3 regions of the Paenibacillus rhizolycopersici genome follow, and region 3 is predicted to be linked to each of the others. Evidence: predicted binding sites of a transcription regulator. Region 3 holds the regulator's gene; each other region holds the start of a gene.
The links. The regulator Rex, encoded in region 3, represses fermentation and respiration genes when NADH is low (regulators of the CRP and FNR family bind a similar motif). The targets are predictions, from matches to a motif close to TTGTGAAATATTTCACAA.
Positions count from the first base shown of each region.

Region 1: a site for Rex is predicted at 3,501-3,518, ahead of IM700_RS20285 (DUF1641 domain-containing protein). Genes of this name have one in related genera too.
Region 2: a site for Rex is predicted at 2,667-2,684, ahead of pflB (formate C-acetyltransferase). Genes of this name have one in related genera too.

Region 1 covers NZ_JADCNN020000026.1:23,965-31,319, forward strand. The annotation lists gene IM700_RS20270 (nitroreductase family protein) at 1-48, shown strand, start outside; gene gdhA (NADP-specific glutamate dehydrogenase) at 321-1,697, shown strand; gene IM700_RS20280 (NAD(P)/FAD-dependent oxidoreductase) at 1,771-2,949, opposite strand; gene IM700_RS20285 (DUF1641 domain-containing protein) at 2,965-3,405, opposite strand; gene IM700_RS20290 (LysR family transcriptional regulator) at 3,624-4,523, opposite strand; gene cydC (thiol reductant ABC exporter subunit CydC) at 4,866-6,611, opposite strand; gene cydD (thiol reductant ABC exporter subunit CydD) at 6,608-7,355, opposite strand, start outside.
Region 2 covers NZ_JADCNN020000005.1:230,103-237,457, reverse strand. The annotation lists gene adhE (bifunctional acetaldehyde-CoA/alcohol dehydrogenase) at 1-2,504, shown strand, start outside; gene pflB (formate C-acetyltransferase) at 2,756-5,017, shown strand; gene pflA (pyruvate formate-lyase-activating protein) at 5,136-5,876, shown strand; gene IM700_RS08195 (ABC transporter substrate-binding protein) at 6,085-7,355, shown strand, end outside.
Region 3 covers NZ_JADCNN020000005.1:49,861-57,215, forward strand. The annotation lists gene IM700_RS07240 (AAA family ATPase) at 1-933, opposite strand, end outside; gene IM700_RS07245 (hypothetical protein) at 926-1,459, opposite strand; gene IM700_RS07250 (phosphotransferase) at 1,612-2,613, opposite strand; gene IM700_RS07255 (cell wall elongation regulator TseB-like domain-containing protein) at 2,711-3,196, opposite strand; gene IM700_RS07260 (amidohydrolase) at 3,225-4,523, opposite strand; gene IM700_RS07265 (redox-sensing transcriptional repressor Rex) at 4,520-5,188, opposite strand; gene dinG (ATP-dependent DNA helicase DinG) at 5,207-7,355, opposite strand, start outside.

The DNA of each region.
Region 1 (7,355 bases), on a different contig from region 3:
CGCCTTTCGGTAGATCAAGTCGTGAATTGGAACTCTTTCCAGAAATAATCAGGATGACCCAAAACGGCCAGTACCGCATCCATCGACCTTGCGGAACCGGCCGTTTTTTCGTCTGAACCCCCGCTTCCCCGGGCATAATACTCCTGGATCATCTGGCCGCAAGGCCGTCCATCCGCTCCAGTTCATCTCATGCGATCATCAACTTGATCTCAAATTAGCTTTGTTAATAGCTTACATCAATATTACAATAGAGGTCATAAATATCGTGAAATGGTGAACGTACTCATTCGATAATACACACAAGAAAGGTGGAGTGGACAATGGCTTTAACACAGCAGCGCGAAGCAGGCCTGGAGGCAGCTCGCAATTATGTAAATCAGGTATATGAAACCGTCCAACAACGGAATCCGGGGGAGCTTGAGTTTCACCAAGCCGTCAAAGAAATCCTCGACTCCTTGGTACCCGTATTCGCTAAACATCCGAAATATCAGGAGCAAGGGATTCTCGAGCGGATCGTCGAACCGGAGAGAATGGTCAGCTTCCGCGTACCTTGGGTTGATGATCAAGGCAAAGTACAGGTAAACCGCGGTTTCCGGGTACAGTTCAACAGTGCAATTGGTCCGTACAAAGGAGGCCTCCGCTTCCATCCGTCCGTGAATGCCAGCATTATCAAATTCCTCGGGTTCGAGCAAATTTTCAAGAACTCCTTGACGGGTCAGCCGATTGGCGGCGGTAAAGGCGGATCCGACTTCGATCCGAAAGGCAAATCCGACCTTGAAGTGATGCGTTTTACCCAAAGCTTCATGACGGAGTTGTCCAAATACATCGGCCCAGACACCGACGTACCGGCTGGTGATATCGGCGTTGGTGCCCGCGAGATCGGCTACATGTTCGGCCAATACAAACGGTTGTACGGCAATGAAACCGGCGTATTGACCGGTAAGGGCCTCACCTACGGAGGCAGCTTGACGCGGACCGAAGCTACGGGCTACGGGCTGGTCTATTTCACGAGTGAGATGCTGGCGAGTCGGGGCGATAGCTTCGCAGGGAAAACGGTCGTCGTTTCCGGTTCCGGTAACGTATCGATTTATGCCATCGAGAAAGCCCAGCAGCTTGGCGCCAAAGTCGTCGCCTGCAGCGATTCGAACGGCTATGTGTACGACAAGAACGGCATTGATCTCGAAACGGTGAAACGCTTGAAAGAAGTGGAACGGAAACGGATCAGCGAATACGTAAACGAGCATCCATCTGCGGAGTATGTAGAAGGCTGCCAGAAGATTTGGAGCCTCCCTTGCGACATTGCCCTGCCTTGCGCGACCCAAAACGAAATAAATGAAGCTGCAGCGAAACAGCTTGTCGCAAATGGCGTCAAATATGTGGCTGAAGGGGCGAACATGCCGTCCACGCTGGAGGCCATCGAGGTTTATCTGAACAACGGCGTATACTTTGGACCAGCCAAAGCTGCCAATGCCGGCGGGGTTGCCGTCTCTGCGTTGGAAATGGCGCAGAACAGCGCTAGACTCGCCTGGACCTTCGAAGAAGTGGATGCCAAGCTCAAGGACATTATGCGCAATATCTACCAAAGCAGCGTGAACGCGGCTGAGGAATTTGGCCATACCGACAACCTGGTTGTAGGATCCAATATCGCCGGCTTCTTGAAGGTCGCTAATGCGATGCTGGCTCACGGTATCGTATAAGGAATCAATTAAACATAAAGAGTCGCCTGGAGGATTCGTTCTCCAGGCGACTCTTTTGTTTACTAGGTTGTATTTAGTAAGCCAAAGCGTCCAGTGCTTTGATATGAGACAAATACCGGATGTTGCTCGCTTCCTTCATCATCGTTGCTGGCAACCCGCGCAGCTGGGTATTGCTCGCGCCGATCGTCGCCACGGCGTCTTTGCGTCCCAGAGAGGCCAGCGTACCGGAGTTAACCGGGCTAAACCCGTTCATTTGCTTGCCGTACAGGTACGCGAACAAGTTGTAGCCGATCAGCTCGCCCATTTGCCAAGCGATTTGCGCCGTTGGCGGGTAAGGGCGGCCATCCGCGCCCATGTAAACGGCGCTGTCGCCGGCAACGAACACGTCCGAATGCGAGACGGACTGCAAGAAATCATTGACCGAAGCACGGCCACGGTTCACTTCAAGCCCCGATTCGCCAACGAGCGGATTCCCTTGCACGCCGCCCGTCCAAACGAAGGTGTTTGCCACGATTTTTTGCCCGTCTTTCAAATCGATCGTGTTGCCCTCCACATTGGTTACCGGCAGACCCGTCAAGAACTTCACGCCTCGTTTCTCAAGGCTGGCTGTGGCGCGTTCAATCAATACGTCCGGCAGTACCGGCAAAATCTTCGGTCCCGCCTCCACGAGCATTAGCTTAATGTCGCTTTGATTCACGCCATATTTCTTCGTCAATTCTGGCAGCTTGTCAGCGATTTCCCCAACAAGCTCAACGCCGGTCAATCCGCCGCCGCCGATTACGATAGACGCGTCCGCTTCATTACCGGAAGCAGCATATTCACGAATGCGCGATTCAATATGCTCGTGAATCCGTCTGGCGTCGTCCGCCGATTTCAGAACCATGCTGTACTTCTCCAAGCCCGGAATGCCGAAATAAGCGGTAATGCTGCCCAGACCCACGACAAGAGCGTCATAGGACAAGACGGTGCCGTCGGAGAGTTTCACTTCTTTCTTATCGACCGAAAAATTCTCTACCTTGGCGATCCGCAAATCAATGTCTTTCCCCTTGAACAGCTTCTCCAGCGGCAAAGATACTGCGCGTTCGGAAATACTGCCCGCCGCAAGGCGATGCAGTTCGGTGATGATCTGATGCGTCGGAAATTGGTTGACCACCGTGATCCGAGCTTGTGATTTATCCATGAACTTACGGGCCGACAATGCGCTGAGTACGCCGCCGTAGCCGGCGCCCAAAATTACAATATGTTTTGACATAATCGTATTCCTCCGTTAGTTTTGATGACGGTCCCGTTCACCGGAGACTTGAAGATAAGCGTTCATGAAACGAAGCAGCTTTTGGGTTTGCGGATCCTTCAGCATTTTCATCAACCCAAACACGCCGATCACTTCTTGACTGTCCTCGGCGCGATCCTTCGCTTCGATCACGTTCGCCGCCAGGTGCTTCACTTTACCAACGACCGGCCCGGCAATTTCCGAAATCGCACCGACGGTGTCGCTCTTCAGGACATCATCCGCAGCCACCCCTTTGGCAAAATCATACGATTTCGTCAAAACCCCTACGAGTTCATTCAATTTCGGAAGCTGCTCTACCAGAGCCGTCAACGATTGCTGTACCTCCGGCTTCAAGAGCTGCTCCAGGAGCTCCTGCTGTCCGCTTGCGTTCGGGGCTGCAGATTGCTCCGCTTTCGTTTCAGTAACTGTTTCTGACATACTCGATTCTCCTTTGCGATAATCTGAGGACTCCCTGCCGAACTTCAGTTCATGCATAGTGTTCCTCCTTTGGATGCCTCTAACCCGTTTCGAGTTAGTGAAAATTTGCACATCTCAACCTTGAACAATCCGAATAAATTGTAACATATTTTCAATAAAAAAGGACCGTGTAAGTGATAAAATTCACGGCCCTTATTGATATCAATTTTCGATGAATTCTAAACTCCATAAGTAGAAGGTAATGTCTCTTTCAAAAAATCGCAAAATAGCTTTTCGGTCGGCGCAAGCTCCCGATTCGCCGGAATGATTACCCCGACGTCCCGGGTCACTTGCGGCTCCATCATTGGCAGCGACACCATCGTGGAGGGAATATGCTCCCCTAATGCGATTTCCGGAAGCAATGTCAAACCTAGCCCGGCGGCCACCAGTCCCTTGATCGCGTCCAGATCGTCCCCTTCAAACGAAACCTTCGGTTGAAAACCCATTTTGTCGCAAGCGTCGACCACGATTTCCCGCAGGATAAATCCTTTAGGAAATAAGACGAACACATCCTCCCGCAGGTCATCCAGCCCTACCGAGTCGCGGCCGGCCAATCGATGCCCAGCGGGCAACAGCACCTTGAAATTTTCGCGGAATAACGCCTCGCCTGTCACTTGCTGTTCCCCTTGGGGGACCGGGCCGATCATGGCCAGATTCATCACGCCGCCGCCGACCCAGTCCAGGAGTTCTCGATACGATCCATGCTGCAGTTGAAAATGGACCTCCGGATACCGGCGTCGGAAAGCCGATACAACCGTTGGTACCAGGTTTGCAGCGAGGCTGCTCGGAAAGCCGATTCGCACCGTCCCGCGCTCCGGATCGAGATATTCGTGAATCTCCTGCTGCGCCTGCTCGATTACTTTCATCATCTGTTCCATATGCTGCAGGAACTGCCGGCCAATCGGCGTCAACTTCACCTTGCGGCCTTCATGGACAAACAGATCGACGCCCAGCTCTGCTTCCAGCTTAAAGATCTGCCGGCTGACCGCCGACTGCGACACATGCAGCGCATACGACGCTTCCGTCACATGCTCCAGCTTGGCCGCCTCCATAAAGTATTGGATTTGCCTGAGCTCCATCCCCTCACCCCGTCCGCTGCATTTTGGTTTCTATCCGATAGAGTGCGTGTAAAGCTTACACCTTGTGAAATATATTAAACACCATTATATCGACTCCCCTTCGAAAACGGAAGCACAAAAGGCATATCCGTAAGGAAAATAGGAGGTTTACTGCGTTCTTTTCAGCGATTCAGGCCGTACTAGGTCGATTAGGTTGAAATCAACTGCACATTTGCATCTCAATAGGCTCATATGGAGAATTTCACGGAAATGAAATGCACTTTTGCAGTTCAGCCAACCTTGCTGCATAAAAAACGGCGACGCCGGTTTCCCTAGCATCGCCGCCTACTCTCAGTATGTGTCTTACTCCTCCGGACAATCCAACCGGTACAGATTGCGGTACCGCGGCTCACGAGCCAGCAGCTCCGCATGGCTGCCGCGCATGACGACCCGTCCATGCTCCATGAACACGATCTCGTCCATCCGTTCAGCGCCGACGAGGTGATGCGTTACCCAGATCAGCGACTTGCCTTGCGTCGTGCGGAAGATCGTCGCCAGCAGCTCGCGTTCGGTGCGCGGATCGAGACCGACCGTCGGCTCATCGAGGATGAGCACCGGCGTATCCTGCAGGAGGATCCGCGCCAGGGCCACGCGCTGCCGTTCGCCGCCGGAGAACCGCCGACCCGTTTCACGCATCGGCGTGTTCATCCCCCGCGGCAGCGATGCAACCAGCGGGCCGAGCTGCGCCGCCTGCGCGGCCCGGCCGATCTCCTCGTCCGTCGCCTCCGGACGGCCGAGCCGAATGTTGTTCGCCACCGTCGTGTCGAACAGGTGGGGGCTTTGGTTCAGGACGGAGATCACCTCCGGCATCCGGTCGCCGTAGGCGGCGTCTGGGATACCGTTGATCTGCACCGTCCCGTGGCTAGGGGCAAGCGCGCCTTGGATCAGCTTCAGCAGCGTCGACTTGCCGGCGCCGCTGCGGCCGATCACCATCACCCGCTTGCCCTGCGGAAGATCCAGCGAGACGCCGTCTACCGAATCGGCGTCTTCCGCCGCGTAGGCGAAGCGGACGTCTCGCAGCCGCACGTCAGCGGTGCGCGAGACGGCATCGCCCGCCGCAGCGGGCACCGCATCGCCAGGTGCGCTGACGCTGGCACCCTCGCCCGAGATCCGGGCGAGCCGGTCGAGCGACACGCGGTACTGCGGCGTGCGCTCCACCGCTTCGGACACGGGCAGAAACGCGTCCGACAGCGGGAACACGATCAACACGAACGCCGCGATCAGCGTGGCGTCGATCCGTCCGGCTGCCGTTTCGCCGCCGGCCCAGTATACCATCGAGATCACGACGAGGCCGACGACGAGATGACCGATGAAGCTGCGCCAGCGGGCCCAAGCCCGCAGTTTACGGTCCTTGCGAGCCACCGCAGCCTCATCTTGCTCATACGACGCGAGGAATTCCGCCGTCCGACCGCTGATCACCCAATCGCCGATCCCCATCACGGCATCGGTCAACTTCTGGTACAGCCCGTTCCGCTCGCGCTTAACCTCCTCGTTTGTCCGCCGCGTTAACCGCAATGAGAGGTAAGGAAGCACCGCGACAAGCACGAAAATGTACGCTGCCAACAACAGCGCAAACGCGACGTCGAACACGCCCATGGCAATCACTGCTGCGGCATACAAGATCAGCGCCACAACGCTAGGGAACACAGTGCGGATATACACGTTTTGCAGCTGCTCGATATCATCGGCAAGGGCGCCAAGAATATCCCCCGTCCGAAAACGGGAGCGGATGAACAACGCTTGCGGTTCCAGCACGCGATAGAGGCGCACGCGCATTTTCGCCAAGATTCGCAGCACGGTATCATGACCAACCAGCCGTTCGACATAATGGATCACTGCCCGACTGATTCCGAACGTGCGCACGCCGACGATCGGTACATATACAAGCAATATATTATAAGGCTGCATCGCCGACTTGGAGATCAAGAAGCCGGAAGTAAACATCAGCATCCCGGCAGAAAGCAGCGTGAGCACGCCGAGAATCAGATATAAGCTAAACCTACCGCTATACCATCGAAAATAGGGCCGAATCCAGGATTCCTGCTTCATACGATCTCCCCCCGCTGCGCCGATGCCAACCGATAATACGCTCCCCGCTTGGCCATCAGCTCGGTATGCGTCCCCGCTTCCGCCACTCGGCCCTGCTCCATCACCACGATGCGGTCCATTTCACGCATCCAGTGCAGCCGATGGGTCGCGAGGAGGACCAACTTCCCCTCAAACAGAGGCAGCATCGTATTCTTAAGTTCATATTCCGTCTCGATATCCAAATGCGCCGTAGGTTCGTCGAGCAGAATGATAGGCCGCCGGCTGAGCAAAGCCCGGGCGAGCGCCACGCGCTGTTCCTGGCCGCCGCTCAACGGCCGGCCGCCGCCGCCAATAAGCTCGTTGAGCCCGCCCGGCAAGCCGCGAATGAGCCCGTCCAATCCGGCCGCCGCCGCCGCGCGCTCCACCTCTTCCCGCGTCGCTTCCGGCGCGTTAAAGCGGATATTGTCCGCCAATGATCCGCTGAAAATATACGGGTTCTGAGGGATATAAGTGATCTGCTCCCGCCAGCCCGACGACGTCAAATCGCCCAGCTCCGTTCCGTTCAGCGCGAACCGGCCCGAGGTCGGCCGCAAGAAGCCGCCGAGCACGTCGATCAACGTTGATTTACCGGCACCACTTTCGCCGATAATCCCAATGGTGCCCATGCCGCCCAGCGTCAGGTTCACCTCCGTCAACGACGGATGGGCTTCCTCCACGTGGATCACCCCAACCCCACGCAAACTCAGCGTGCTCTCCGGTGTCCAG
Region 2 (7,355 bases), 180 kb from region 3:
AAGAGCAAATCGACAACATCGTGCAAGCCATGGCTTTGGCGGGGCTCGACAAACACATGCATCTCGCGAAACTGGCGATTGAAGAAACGGGCCGCGGGGTGTACGAGGACAAAATCATCAAAAACATGTTTGCGACGGAGTACATCTGGCATAGCATCAAGTACGATAAAACGGTAGGCGTAATCGAAGATAGTCCTTACGACAACTTCCAAAAAATCGCCGAACCCGTGGGAATCATCATGGGGATTACCCCGGTGACAAACCCAACGTCAACCACCATCTTTAAATCTCTGATCGCCATCAAAACACGTAACCCGATCATTTTCGGTTTCCATCCATCCGCTCAAGCCTGCAGTACGGAAGCCGCTAAAATATTGCTCGAAGCTGCCGTTAAACACGGCGCACCGGCCGATTGCATCCAGTGGATCGAAAATCCTTCCATGGATCGCACGAACGCTCTGATGAATCACCATGACATCGCCTGCATCTTGGCTACCGGCGGATCCGCAATGGTTAAAGCCGCTTACAGCTGCGGCAAACCGGCACTGGGTGTTGGCCCTGGTAACGTTCCTTGCTTCATTGAAAAGAGCGCAGACCTGGATCAAGCGGTCAACGACCTGATCCTTTCCAAAACGTTCGACAACGGCATGATTTGTGCATCCGAGCAAGCGGTCATTATTGAAGAACCGATTTTCGACCAAGTGAAGAAGAAAATGATCGCCAACGGTTGTTATTTCGTTAATAAAGATGAAGCTGCGAAGCTGACTGCAGGCGCGATCATCGCCGACAAATGTGCAGTGAATCCTTCGATCGTCGGCCAACCTGCGGTAAAAATCGCGGAAATGTGCGGCATCGACGTGCCGGCTGGAACGAAAATTCTCGTTGCTGAAATCGAAGGCGTGGGTCCGAAATTCCCGTTGTCTGCTGAGAAATTGAGCCCTGTACTCGCTTGCTACAAAGTGAAAAACGCGGAACAAGGCATCGAACGTGCTCTGGAAGTCGTTCAATTCGGCGGCATGGGTCACTCCTCGGTCATCCACTCGGATAATGAAGAAGTGATTCAAAAATTCTCGGAACGGATGCCGACTTGCCGGATCCTGGTAAATCAGCCTTCCTCGCAAGGCGGTATCGGCGACATCTACAACACGAACCTGCCGTCGCTGACGCTGGGCTGCGGATCGTATGGACGCAACTCGACTTCGTCGAACGTCACGGCTGTCAATCTGATCAACGTGAAAAGGGTGAATCGTCGTACCGTGAATATGCAATGGTTTAAAGTGCCTAACAAAATCTACTTCGAGAAGAATTCGACGCAATACCTGGCCAAAATGCCGGACATCTCCCGCGTGCTGATCGTCACTGACCCGATGATGGTGAAGCTGGGCTATGTGGAAAGAGTGGAACACTATCTGCGTCAACGCCAAACGCCGGTTGCTATCGAAGTGTTCTCGGATGTCGAACCGGATCCATCGACGACGACCGTGGAACGCGGGACCGAGCTGATGGCCAAATTCCAACCGGACTGCATTATCGCCTTGGGCGGCGGTTCGCCAATGGATGCGGCGAAAGGCATGTGGCTGTTCTACGAATATCCGGATACCGACTTCCATAACCTGAAGCAAAAATTCATGGATATTCGCAAACGGATCTACAAATACCCACGTCTGGGACAAAAAGCGAAATTTGTTGCGATTCCAACAACGTCGGGTACGGGTTCCGAAGTCACCTCGTTTGCGGTTATTACGGACAAAGTCAACGGCAACACGAAATATCCTTTGGCGGATTACGAGTTGACGCCGGACGTGGCGATCATTGACCCTGAATTTGTATACAGCTTGCCGAAGGTTGCGGTAGCCGATACCGGTATGGACGTACTGACACATGCAATCGAAGCTTACGTGTCGGTGATGGCCAACGACTTTACGGACGGCCTCGCGATCAAAGCGATCCAACTGGTGTTCGAGTGGCTGGAGAAATCCGCGCTGACCGGCGACAAACTGGCCCGCGAGAAAATGCACAACGCTTCGACCCTGGCGGGTATGGCGTTCGCGAACGCATTCCTCGGCATCAACCACAGCTTGGCGCATAAATGGGGCGGCCAATACCATACGGCGCATGGACGCACGAATGCGATCCTGATGCCGCATGTGATCCGGTACAATGCGAAGAAACCTACGAAATTCGCCGCTTGGCCGAAATACACGAACTTCGTGGCCGACGAGCGTTACGCGGAAATCGCCCGTATCCTGGGACTTCCGGCTCGCACGACGGAAGAAGGCGTGAAGAGCTTGATCAAAGCCATCCGCGACCTGAACAAAAAACTGGGCATTCCGGAAACGTTCCAAGAGCTTGGCTTCGATCCGAAGGATTTTGAATCGCGCGTCGATTACTTGGCAGATCGTGCCTTTGAAGACCAATGTACGACGGCGAATCCGAAGCTGCCGCTCGTAACTGAACTGGCTGATGTATATCGCGACGCCTTCTACGGAAGATTTGAAGAATAAGTGAACATCGCTTCATGAAAACGTGACAAATATCACTTAATGTGATATTTGTCACAATCTTTTTATAGGACATAAGCTATGATTACATTATAAATGATCCCTCATAGAGTGATGATGGAGTGGAACCCCGGTCCGGATGGCCGGGCACAATTATTGTCTAAGTTGTGAAAAGTATCACAAATTTTAGGGATCATGAGGCGCGGGATATATCCTTCAAACCGCGACCACTATATAAAATGGAGGGAATAAAGATGTCGGTGATCGAAAAAGAAGTGCAAGAAGTGCAAAACGCATGGAGAGGCTTCAAACCGGGCAAATGGATGAATGAGGTGAATACCAAGGATTTCATCGATACGAACATCACGCCTTATGTCGGTAACGAATCTTTCTTGAAAGGCGCTACGGCTAACACGAAGGCCTTGTGGGAAATCGTATCGGGCTTGTCCAAGAAAGAAAGAGAAGCTGGCGGCGTATTGGATGTTGACGTAAACACGCCTTCGACCATTACTTCCCATGCTCCTGGATACCTTGACAAAGACAAAGAACAAATCGTTGGTGTGCAAGGCTCCGCGCCTTTCCAACGCACGATCCGTCCTAACGGCGGCATCCGGATGGTTATTACCGCTTGTAAAGCTTACGGCTTTGAGCTTCCGGAAGATATCGTGGATCTGTACACGAACGTTCGTAAAACACATAACCAAGGCGTATTTGATGCCTATACTGCAGATATGAGAAACGCTCGTCATACCGGGATTATCACCGGCTTGCCAGATGCTTACGGCCGCGGCCGCATCATCGGCGACTATCGCCGCGTAGCCCTGTACGGCGTGGACTTCCTGATCAATCAAAAGAAACAAGAGCATGCCGAACTTGATGTTGACGTGATGAGCGAAGAAGTCATTCGCCAACGCGAAGAGTTGTCCGAGCAAATCCGCGCTTTGGGCGAGTTGAAACAACTGGGTCAAATGTACGGGTTCGACATCGCTAGACCAGCAAACAATGCGAAAGAAGCTTTCCAATGGCTGTATTTCGGATACCTTGCAGCCGTTAAAGAACAAGACGGCGCTGCAATGTCCCTTGGCCGCGTATCTTCGTTCCTCGACGCTTATATCGAACGCGACCTGGCTGAAGGCGTGTTGACGGAAGAAACGGCTCAAGAGCTAGTTGACCACTTCGTCATGAAACTGCGGATCGTAAAATTCCTGAGAACTCCGGAATACAACGAATTGTACAGCGGCGACCCAACTTGGGTAACCGAATCGATCGGCGGGATGTCTGTACAAGGCGTAACCCGCGTAACAAAGAACAGCTTCCGCTTCCTGCACACGCTCTACAACCTGGGGGCTGCTCCAGAACCAAACCTGACCGTGCTCTGGTCGGATAAACTGCCGGACGCGTTCAAGAAATTCTGTGCCAAAGTATCGATCGAAACCAGTTCGATCCAATACGAAAACGACGATTTGATGCGTCCGATCTACGGCGACGACTACGGTATCGCTTGCTGCGTATCTGCAATGAGAATTGGTAAACAAATGCAATTCTTCGGCGCTCGCGCGAACTTGGCAAAATGCTTACTGTACGCGATCAACGGCGGTAAAGACGAAAGATACGGATCGCAAGTAGGTCCGGAATATCCAGCGATCACTTCCGAATATCTCGAATATGACGAAGTCATGAAACGTTTCGTTCCAATGATGGAATGGTTGGCTAAATTGTATGTAAATACGCTGAACGTCATTCACTTCATGCATGACAAATACGCTTACGAACGGATCGAAATGGCGCTTCATGATCGTGATATCCTGCGTACGATGGCTTGCGGTATCGCTGGTCTGTCGGTTGTGGCCGACTCGCTTAGCGCGATCAAATACGCGAAGGTTAAACCGGTTCGCAATGAGAATGGCATCGCCGTTGACTTCGTTACCGAAGGCGAATACCCTTGCTACGGCAACAACGACGACCGTGTTGACCAAATCGCGGTGAACTTGGTAGAAACATTCATGGGCATGATTCGCAAACACCAAACTTACCGGAACGCATTGCCAACACAATCGATCTTGACAATTACCTCGAACGTTGTATATGGTAAGAAAACAGGTACAACGCCTGACGGACGTAAAGCCGGCGAACCGTTCGCACCAGGTGCGAACCCAATGCACGGCCGCGATAAGAAAGGTGCCTTGGCTTCCCTGAGCTCGGTAGCGAAACTGCCTTACGAGCACAGCTTGGACGGCATCTCGAACACCTTCTCGATCGTACCTAAGGCGCTGGGCAAAGACGAAGATACCCGCATCTCGAACCTCGCTTCGATGATGGGCGGATACTTCGGCAGCAACGCACATCACCTGAACGTTAACGTATTCGACCGTGAGACTTTGCTAGACGCAATGGATCATCCAGAGCAATATCCACAGCTGACGATCCGCGTATCGGGTTATGCGGTGAACTTCATCAAGTTGACTCGCGAGCAACAGCTTGATGTCATCAACCGGACGTTCCACGGCAAAATGTAAGAACCTTCTGCTGACAGGCAGCAATAATACAAGCTGAACGATAGAATGGGGAGTTAGGCCAATCGCCTTTCTCCTCATTCTTTTATCGGCCGGCTTATCATGGAAAGGGTGACGGAAGATGCTTAAAGGTCGCATACATTCATTGGAAACTTTCGGAACGGTAGATGGGCCGGGGATTCGCTTCGTCCTCTTTATGCAGGGCTGCTTGCTGCAGTGCCAGTATTGCCATAACCCGGACACCTGGAGCCTGACCGAAGGCAAGGAAATGACCGTAGAAGAAGTGCTTGCCGAAATCGAGCCGTACTTGAGTTATTACCGTTCTTCGGGCGGCGGACTGACGGTATCCGGCGGCGAAGCCACGCTGCAGGCGCCGTTCGTCACCGAATTGTTCCGGGAAGCGAAGAAACGCTGGAACCTTCATACGACGCTGGATACGAACGGATACAATGAAGGGGACAAGATTCGCGATCTGCTGGACGTTACCGATTTGGTGCTGCTGGATTTGAAGCATATCGACAACGAGAAACACATCAAGTTGACCGGCAAGCCAAATGATCGGATGTTGAAGATGGCGCACTGGTTGTCTGACCACGACCGGAAAATGTGGATCCGTCATGTTTATGTTCCCGGCATCCACGAAGATGAGCAGGATTTACTGGAGCTTGGGCGGTTTATCGGCAGTCTCCGAGGCGTAGAAAAATTCGAAATTCTCCCTTACCACCAAATGGGGATTTACAAATGGCAGGAACTCGGTTGGGCTTATCCACTCGAAGGCGTGCCTTCCCCGACGGATGAGGAGATCGAACGAGCTTATCGGTTGATTCATGAAGGCGAGCAGCAAACCGCAGCTAAATCCTAAATATGTGTAAGTAAATCTTACATCAAAACTTAATATCCCAACCTTAAACGGTTAAACCTTTCGATAGATGTTAGGTTTAACCGTTTTCATTTTGCGATTTAGATGATATTATCCCCTTAATAGAAAAATGTCCTCCTTATCAAAGCTGATGGCGCTTTCTATAATGAGGGTGTATCACATAAACGAGTTTGAGGAGGGTCTATAGAACATGAGGAAGAGTTTAACGCTGTTGCTATCTCTTGTGTTTATCGCATCCGCGCTGCTGGCGGGCTGCGGCAATTCCAATTCCGGGAATAACGGAAAGAATGCTGCCCCGGCGAACGAAGGTCAGAGCACGTCGAATGCGGGGACGGAAACGGAAACGAATAACGATCCGTTTGAAATTACGATCCGTCACACGCAGGTTGGGGATTCCAAGAAATTCCGCCTGGCGATGCTGGAGGATGTAGTCAAACAAACGGAAGCCGCCGTGCCAGGCTTAACCATCAAGCTGGATGCGGTCGATTCTGAAGTAAACCGCAAAGAAAAACTGCGGGGTGAGATGGCCGCAGGCAAACCGCCGGAAGTCTTCGACGTATTCGGCAGCCCGGATGCCCAGCTGTATGCCAAAGAAGGCTTGATGCTGGACTTGACGCCGATTATCGAGGAGTTGGGCATTAAAGATAAATTTACGACACTGGATCCGTTTACCCTGGACGGTAAAGTGTACGGCCTGCCGATCGGCGGTTCGATCGAAGGCTACTTCTACAATAAAGAATATTTCGAGGCCAAAGGCCTGACGGTGCCTAAGACGCTTGGAGAACTGGAGCAACTCGCCGAGAAAATCAAGGCGGACGGTAAAATTCCGTTTGCTCAGTCCTCCAAGGATGCTTGGATTCCGCTGATGACAACCAACAACCTGTGGTCGTACTATGCTGGACCGGAGATCACGTATGGCTTCAAAACAGGTACAACAAAATGGACCGATGAGAAGATGGTTACGGCCATCGCGAAACATCAGGAATGGGTACAAAAGGGTTACTACAAGAAAGGCGAGCTGGGTTTCGAATACGCAGATATGAGAAACCAAGTCATTACGGGCGAAGCGATCATGATGATGGACGGCTCCTGGGCCAACTCCGTGTTCCGTGATCCGGCTCAAGCCGGCGATATGGTCGGAAAAATCGGGTTCTTCAATATGCCGCCGGTGAACGCAGGCGATCCGGTAGTTGTCATGCAGGACGCCAATAACGGTTATGGCTTCTCCAGCGCCGTTGCAGAGGATCCGCGGAAGCTTGCGGCTGTCAAGGAATTCATCAAAAACATGTGGACGGACGAAATGCAGCTGCGCGGCTTGAAAGAAGACGGTGTACTGCCGGCGATGAAAATGGATCTGGAACAAATGAAAACGGCGTCCGACGACCCGTTGATGCAGGATATATTCAAAGCGGTCAGCGAAATCGGCACCTCGTTCCCGGCATTTGACGCCCTCGTGCAAGC
Region 3 (7,355 bases):
CGATAAATGACCTTGGGTAATTTGATCGACCTCATCCCGCATCGCGTAAATTGCCGCTTCATTCATCACGCTTTCCAACTGCGCGCCGGAGAAGCCATACGATTCCTCCGCGATTTTGTCCAAATTGACGCCCTCTTGCAGCGGTTTGTTGGCCGCGTGCAGTTCGAGGATATGACGGCGGCCCTTCTTATCCGGCAGATCGACTTGAATATGCCGGTCAAACCGCCCTGGACGAAGCAAAGCGCTGTCCAGCATTTCCTTACGGTTCGTCGCGGCAATCAGTAGAATCCGCGGCGTATCGGAGGAATAAATGCCATCCATTTCCGTCAACAGCTGGTTTAACGTTTGGTCGTACTCGCGTTGCTGCCCGCCTTCTCTTTTTCCGCCGATCACTTCGATTTCGTCAATGAAAATAACCGCATTTTCCTTGTTTTCCTTCGCCGCGCGGGTTCTCGCTTCCTTAAACAAATCACGAATCCGACTCGCCCCAACGCCGACATACATTTCAACGAATTCACTGCCCGAAGCCGCGACAAACACGGCATTAGTGTATTGTGCCGCTGCTTTCGCGAGCAAAGTTTTCCCGGTTCCCGGAGGTCCCGTCAGCAAAATCCCTTTGATCGGGCGAATGCCGAACTTGCTGATTTCATCTTGTCGCACCATAAAATCCAGCGCTTCCCGAAGCTCCTGCTTTGCACTTTCCTGTCCGCCGATCTGCTCGAAGGTTAGCTTTGCCAGGCCGCGCTTTTTGCGCTTCCGTTCCCCGGCTGCTCCGATCGTAATCCCGCCGCTGCGCATTTTGATCGCCGTAAACAACGCGCCAAACAGCACCATAGCTACGACAAGCGGAACAACATTAACACCGGTCACTGCCAAGAATACGATAAGGACCGGAATAAATCCGATGGCTGCTTCGATCATCCATTTACGCATTCGGCCATGCCCCCATTCGTTCCGGTGTACGCGGCAAAATAACAAATTTACTGTATTGACCATCCGTCAAAGTAATATAGACGTTTTTCTCGTCCATTTCCGCTGTAGCCGTCAGTTTGTCGTTTTCCTGTTCCATTTGCTTTAGAGCCGCGGTAATTTGCGTATATTGCTTGTTTTCCATCGCTTGCGCGACGGTGAACAACGCGTTCTCCCACAACAGGTCCAATGTCGGAGAAGAATGATCCTCCACGTCTAGCTTCAACGTACGGTTGCCGATTTGGTCTTTCCCGTTCTGTTCAATCTGCCGAACTAGCGCGCCAAGATCGGTCCCCGGCTTTAAACTCAGCTTCAGCGCCAACTCATCAGGTTTGATATCCATTTCGACTTGATTTACACCATCCACACTTTTTACGATATTCTCCAGCGGACGTTCAATCGCCCATTGCCGATACAGGAACCATCCACCAAACAACACAAGGACGGAAATAGCGATGCTTGCAGCAATTGGTCCAATACGCAGTTTCACGTGATGTCCCCCTTATCTATAATAATCATCTCTGTAGTATATCAACCCGTCTATCAAAACTACAAATATGAGTATATCACATCGTATATCAAATATCGAAGGAAAGTGTGAAGATATTTAAAATTTGAAGCTAGCAGTTCTACCCCGAAATGCTACAAATTCTCAAGCATCACTGGCAAGCGGTTGATATTTTCCGCCAGCCACTTCATCTCCCTGGCGAAGCGCGCGGGAGGCGCGCTATGTGGATCCATCTGCCCATGAATCCACCAGACACATTCCATGTACCACAGCATTTGCAGGGATGTCGTTAAGTACCCCGTCTCAAATGGGGCTTCTACCTCCTGTCGATACCCTTCCATAAATGCAGTAGCCAGAGTCAGGTCCAAGTGATCGCTAAACGCACATGACATCACAGCTCGAGCAACATCGAGCCGGGGATAATCATAATTGAAGCGATCGAAATCCAGGACCGCAGCCACAGAACTCTCATTAAACAGCAAATTGTCCATCCAAAGATCCCGATGCGCCCACCCCGATGCAATCTGTTCAAATCGTCCCAGGTCAACGTTTTCCGTTGCAATGCGTTGCGTTTCAATCTCACTCGACAATAAGAGGTTGCCGCTGCGAAGAGCTTGCTCCTGAAGCGTAATCCAATGCTCCAATCGCTCCTCGCGAGCGGGAGGGCAAAACAAGGCGGATTCCTTCCGTCCCAACGTCCCGTCATTAAAAAACCGATGCATTTGGCCTGTGCCCCGTCCTAAATCATAGACTTGATGGATGTTGGCTTGTCCCGGCGGAACCAGTAGTCCCTGACAATACCCCATTACAATGAACTTTTCACCACTGTCCGACTCAAGCATCCTATTCCCGTTCGAGCTAAGAAGCGAAGGGCACGGAAAACCAAGTTCACTTAATCGCATTTGTTGCGATAAGGCCAATTGCAACGTTTCGGGCCGATAGGACTTAAACCGCTCCCTATTATATTGCTTAAGCACAAATTCACCGAAATCCGTGGTAATTTTCCATTTATAATTTAACCAACCTCTTTTAATAGGAATAGCCTGCCGGATTGGACTAGAAAAATGATGGGTAAACGCTTGTTTCAAGTCTTCCCACACCTTATTCTCTTGCCCTGCTGGATCGAGCAACTCCATGCCTTTCCCTCCTTACAAAAAAACGGTCTCGCCATTCAGGCTTTTCGCCTAAACCTCGAAACCGTTTATTAGGAATATTTCTATTTACGACGACCCGTCAGCGATTCGGCAGGGTGAACACTTCCGGTAGCGGTTCGCCCGTTGTAAAACTGAAGAACCGATAATAGTGGTGGTCCTTCTGTTTGTAGAACAGCTGCCAGACCAGTTGGTTATTGTAAATGCCCGGCAGCAGACGGACAACCTGAATACCCGGCAACGTCTGTTTGATGATGGCTCGAACCTGATTCTCGGACTTCCCTTCCGATAGCAATCGCACCTCAGGGTCCTGTCCTTCTCGGAGCCAAACCATCATTTTACGTCCGGATTCGTCTTCCCCCTGCACGACCCAGGTGACTTCATCCCATACCGACTTCCACACCTCGTCTCCCTGGACCAGGTCCGTCTCCTGCTTCGCCTGTTGAACGGCCTCTCTTTCGGCTCTCCACGTATCCTCATGAATGTATAGATAAAACCGGTGGAGACCAAGGAGCACGATCAACAGGATCACGATGGACAGCAGAATCCATTGGGTTCGCTTCCTCAACCTTCTCTTCCTTTCCTATCCTAGCGTATTACCGTGCCAGCAGTCCCTCGAACGCAGCTTGAGCGTCGTGCCGAATACGCTCCTCATCAAGCGTCAGGCAAGCCCCGTGTTTGACGACCTGTTTGCCATTCACCCAAACGTGCTCCACGTCTTTTGGTCCAGCAGAATACACGGTGTGCGAGATGAAATCCGTTCGCGGCAGAAAATGAGCCTGCTCCGTGTTCAAGGCGATGAAATCCGCCTTCATGCCAGCCGCAAGCTTCCCGGTGTTCGGCAAGAAGACCGACTTCGCGCCGTACTCCGTCCCCATCTTGAGTGCTTCTAGAGCCGGAATCGCCGTCGGATCCCCGGATACGCCTTTATGAATCAGCGCGGCCAAACGAATCTCCTCCAGCATGTCCAGGTTATTGTTGCTGGCTGCACCGTCAGTACCCAGCGATACCACCACTCCCTTCTTCAGGAGCTCCGGTACTCTGGCAACGCCGCTGGCCAACTTTAAGTTGCTACCCGGATTATGAGAGACGGTAACGCCATGAGAAGCCAAGACCTCGATTTCCTCGTCCGTCAAATGTACGGCATGGGCGAGCAGCGTCGGGCGGGAGAACATGCCCAGCTTCCGCAGGTGCTCTACCGGGCGAACGCCGTAATCGTTCACGTTCTGCTCCACCTCGGCGCGTGTCTCCGACATATGCGTATGCATCGGTAGATCGAGATCGTGGGCGGCTTGTACGAACTTCTCGATGAAAGCCGGCGGACAGGTATATGGCGCATGAGGCGACATCATCGTCGTGATGCGTCCTTCCGCTTTACCGTGCCAATTCTGGGCAAACGCGATCGCTTCTTTAAGCTTCTGATCCTGCTCTTCCGGCGAGCATAGCCCGATCGCTCCGCGCATCAGTACGGCGCGAATGCCGGATTCCTCGACAACCTTGGCGACTTCGTCCATCTGATCGTACATATCCAAGAACGTGGTCGTACCGCCTTTAAGCATTTCCAGTACGGACAGCGCCGTTCCAGCATAAACGTCAGCAGCGGTAAACTTGGCTTCCATCGGCCACATTTTCTCCTGCAGCCAGGTTTGCAGTACCATGTCATCCCCATAACCGCGCAACAGCGACATCGCCGCATGACCATGGGTGTTAATCAGTCCTGGCAAAAATAACAAGCCTTTGCCGTCAAACGTTTCGGCGCCTTCCACGCCTTCCGGGCGCTCTTCTCCGATATAGGTGATCGAATCGCCTTCAACAAGCATATATCCATGAATCACGGGGCGATTGGTCTCCAGTACGGCAAACGTCCCGTTCTTAATTAACCATTTACGACTCATACGTTGGCTTGTTCCTTTCCATCCTCCAGATAATATGCCAAGCTAAGCAGGTCTGTAGTGAAATCGGCCGCATGAATCCGCACTTCCGACGGCACCTTGAGAATCGTTGGCGCGAAGTTCAGGATGGCTCCGATCCCGGCCGCAACCAGCTCGTCTGCCACGCGCTGGGCTTCTGTGTCAGGTACCGTAATGATCCCAATACGGATATTATTCGCTCGTACCGTAGCTACCAGCTCCTCAATCGGTTGAATCGTGATGTTGTTGATTTGGGTACCGATCTTTGCTGGCGATGCGTCGAACACGGCGACGATTTTCATATTATCCTTCAAATAAGCATTATAATTCGAAAGGGCTTGCCCTAGATTACCGGCACCGACTAACGCCACGTTAATTTGCTGGTCCAGGTTGAGAATCTGTTGAATCTTCTCGATTAGGTAAGCCACGTCATAGCCGATCCCCTTCCGACCGAAATCGCCGAAATACGCTAAATCCTTGCGGATTTGCGCGGGATTCAGATCCAACTTCTGGCCCAGCTCCTGCGAGGAGACCGTGGGGACCTCCCTGCGGCTGAGTTCGTTCAAGAAACGCAGGTAAACCGGCAGTCTGCGGACGACGGCGTCCGAAATTTTTTCTGACTTCATGCTTCGTTTCCCCCTATTCTTCAATGCGATCAATAAAGCGGTTTAGGCTTCGGGATTCAACCATTCCGAGATGCGAGGTACCATTTGATTCATCGGCATATGCTCCATCTTCGGTCCGGGCAAAGAGTATAAAAAATACTTCCCATAGTAAGACTCCAGGATACGGGTATCATAAACGATTACGATGCCACGATCCTGCGAGGAACGGACGAGTCGCCCGAATCCTTGCTTGAAGCGGATAACCGCCTGCGGGACGGATAACTTCATAAATGGGTTTTTCTTCTCCCGCTGCAGCCGCTCACTCTTGGCTTCCACCAGCGGATGGTTCGGCGGTTGAAAAGGCAGCCGCACGATCGCTAAACTTGTCAGCGCCTCGCCGGGGATATCTACCCCTTCCCAGAAACTGCTCGTCCCCAGCAGCACCGATGCATTTTGACCCTGGAAGCGCCGAGTCAGCTTGGAACGGCTACCGCTGTCCATCCCTTGCCCGATGACGGTGATCCCCTGCGCCGAGAGCAACTCTTTCAGCGGGTCATACACCTGTCTCAGCATCCGGTAGGACGTAAACAGCACCAGCATGCGGCCTTGCGTAGCCACCGCGGAATCTGCCAACGACTGCACCAACGTGTTAATGAAGTGATCATCTCCCACGCTGCCCTTTACGCTCGGAAAATCACGCGGAATGACTAAGAGTGCCTGGTCCCGGTAATTAAACGGAGATGGCAACATCGACGTAATCAACCGTTCCTCTTCCGCCGCCTCCGTCAGACCCAACTGCTCGATCATATATTGAAACGACTTATCGACTGACAATGTCGCGGAAGTCATAACTACGCTTTTTTTCCGATCGAAGAAAAATTCCTTCAACTGGGCGCTAACGTCAATCGGCACCGCGTACATTTGCAGCGAGCGGCTGCGGTAATTCCCGTTGGCTTCCATCCAATAAACCGTGTCTTCGCTTTCCAGCTTCATGAAAAACCGCAGTGATTCCCGTTCTCCAGCTAAATCCTTAAACAAGCCGCTGATATCGGTAAGCAGGCTTTCCGCAGCATAATCATCCTGCTCCTCCCGAATCTCGGACAGGAGACGATCCCCTTTGCGAAGCACGTCGCCCAGACCCACGTAAATCTGGTTTTCGAGCGCGGTCAGTGTCTCCCAATCCTTCGGCTTTCGGGTCGGCAGCAGCCGATATACGAATTGCCCCGGATCGCCGGGGGCCGCATCGCTGCGATCCGGCATCAAGCTGAACAGCAGCTCGCTGAGCTTGTCCCAGCTCTCTTTCACATCCACCAACGTTGGGTAGATGCCATCGATCACTGCGCACCATTCCGCAGCTTTCTCCGCGGACGACGCATCTATCGAGCTCCGAAGATTAGCCAACTGCCCTGTCTTGCTGTCTTTAAACAACCGGGTCAGCGTATGGACCACCGTAAAGTATTTCATATGAATGCCAAGATGCTTGCCGGCCACATCTTCCAAATGATGCGCCTCATCGATGACCAGCCGCTCATAGCCTGGTAGCAGCTGGTGCCCGGCCTGAATGTCCGTAAACAATTTAGAGTGGTTCGTGATGACCACGTCCGCTACTCCGGCTTCGTGTTTGGCACGATGATAGAAGCATTTGCGGAACCAGGGGCAGGATCGGCCTAAGCAGGATTCCGATTCACTGGCTACCGTCTCCCAGAAGTCGCCGCCGCGGTTTCCGAGATTCAACTCTTCATCGTCGCCGTTTTCCGTTTGTGTCAGCCACACAACCATTTGCGCGGCCGTCATCACCTCTTCTTTAGGTGTTGCGAAGTCTTTTCTATTCATTTTATGTTCAAATTTGCGCAAGCACAAATAATGCTGCCTTCCTTTAAATACGGCTGCGCGGAAAGGAAAAGGCACGACTTCCGTCAATAGCGGCACGTCGCGCTCCCGCAGCTGCTCCTGCAGGTTGATGGTATGAGTGCTGACCATTACCTTCTCTTCATTCTTTACACTGTGGTAAATGGCCGGCAGGAGATATCCCAAGGATTTACCGGTCCCCGTTCCGGCTTCGACCAGCAGATGCTTGTCTTCCTCGAAAGCCCTCATGACCTCATTCAGCATCATGTTCTGGGCTTCTCGCTCCTCATACTGCGGCAAACGCTCTCGCAGCCGTTCCCGAACCTGTTCCATGAACTGCTCGAACGTCACATCCGCCAGCGGA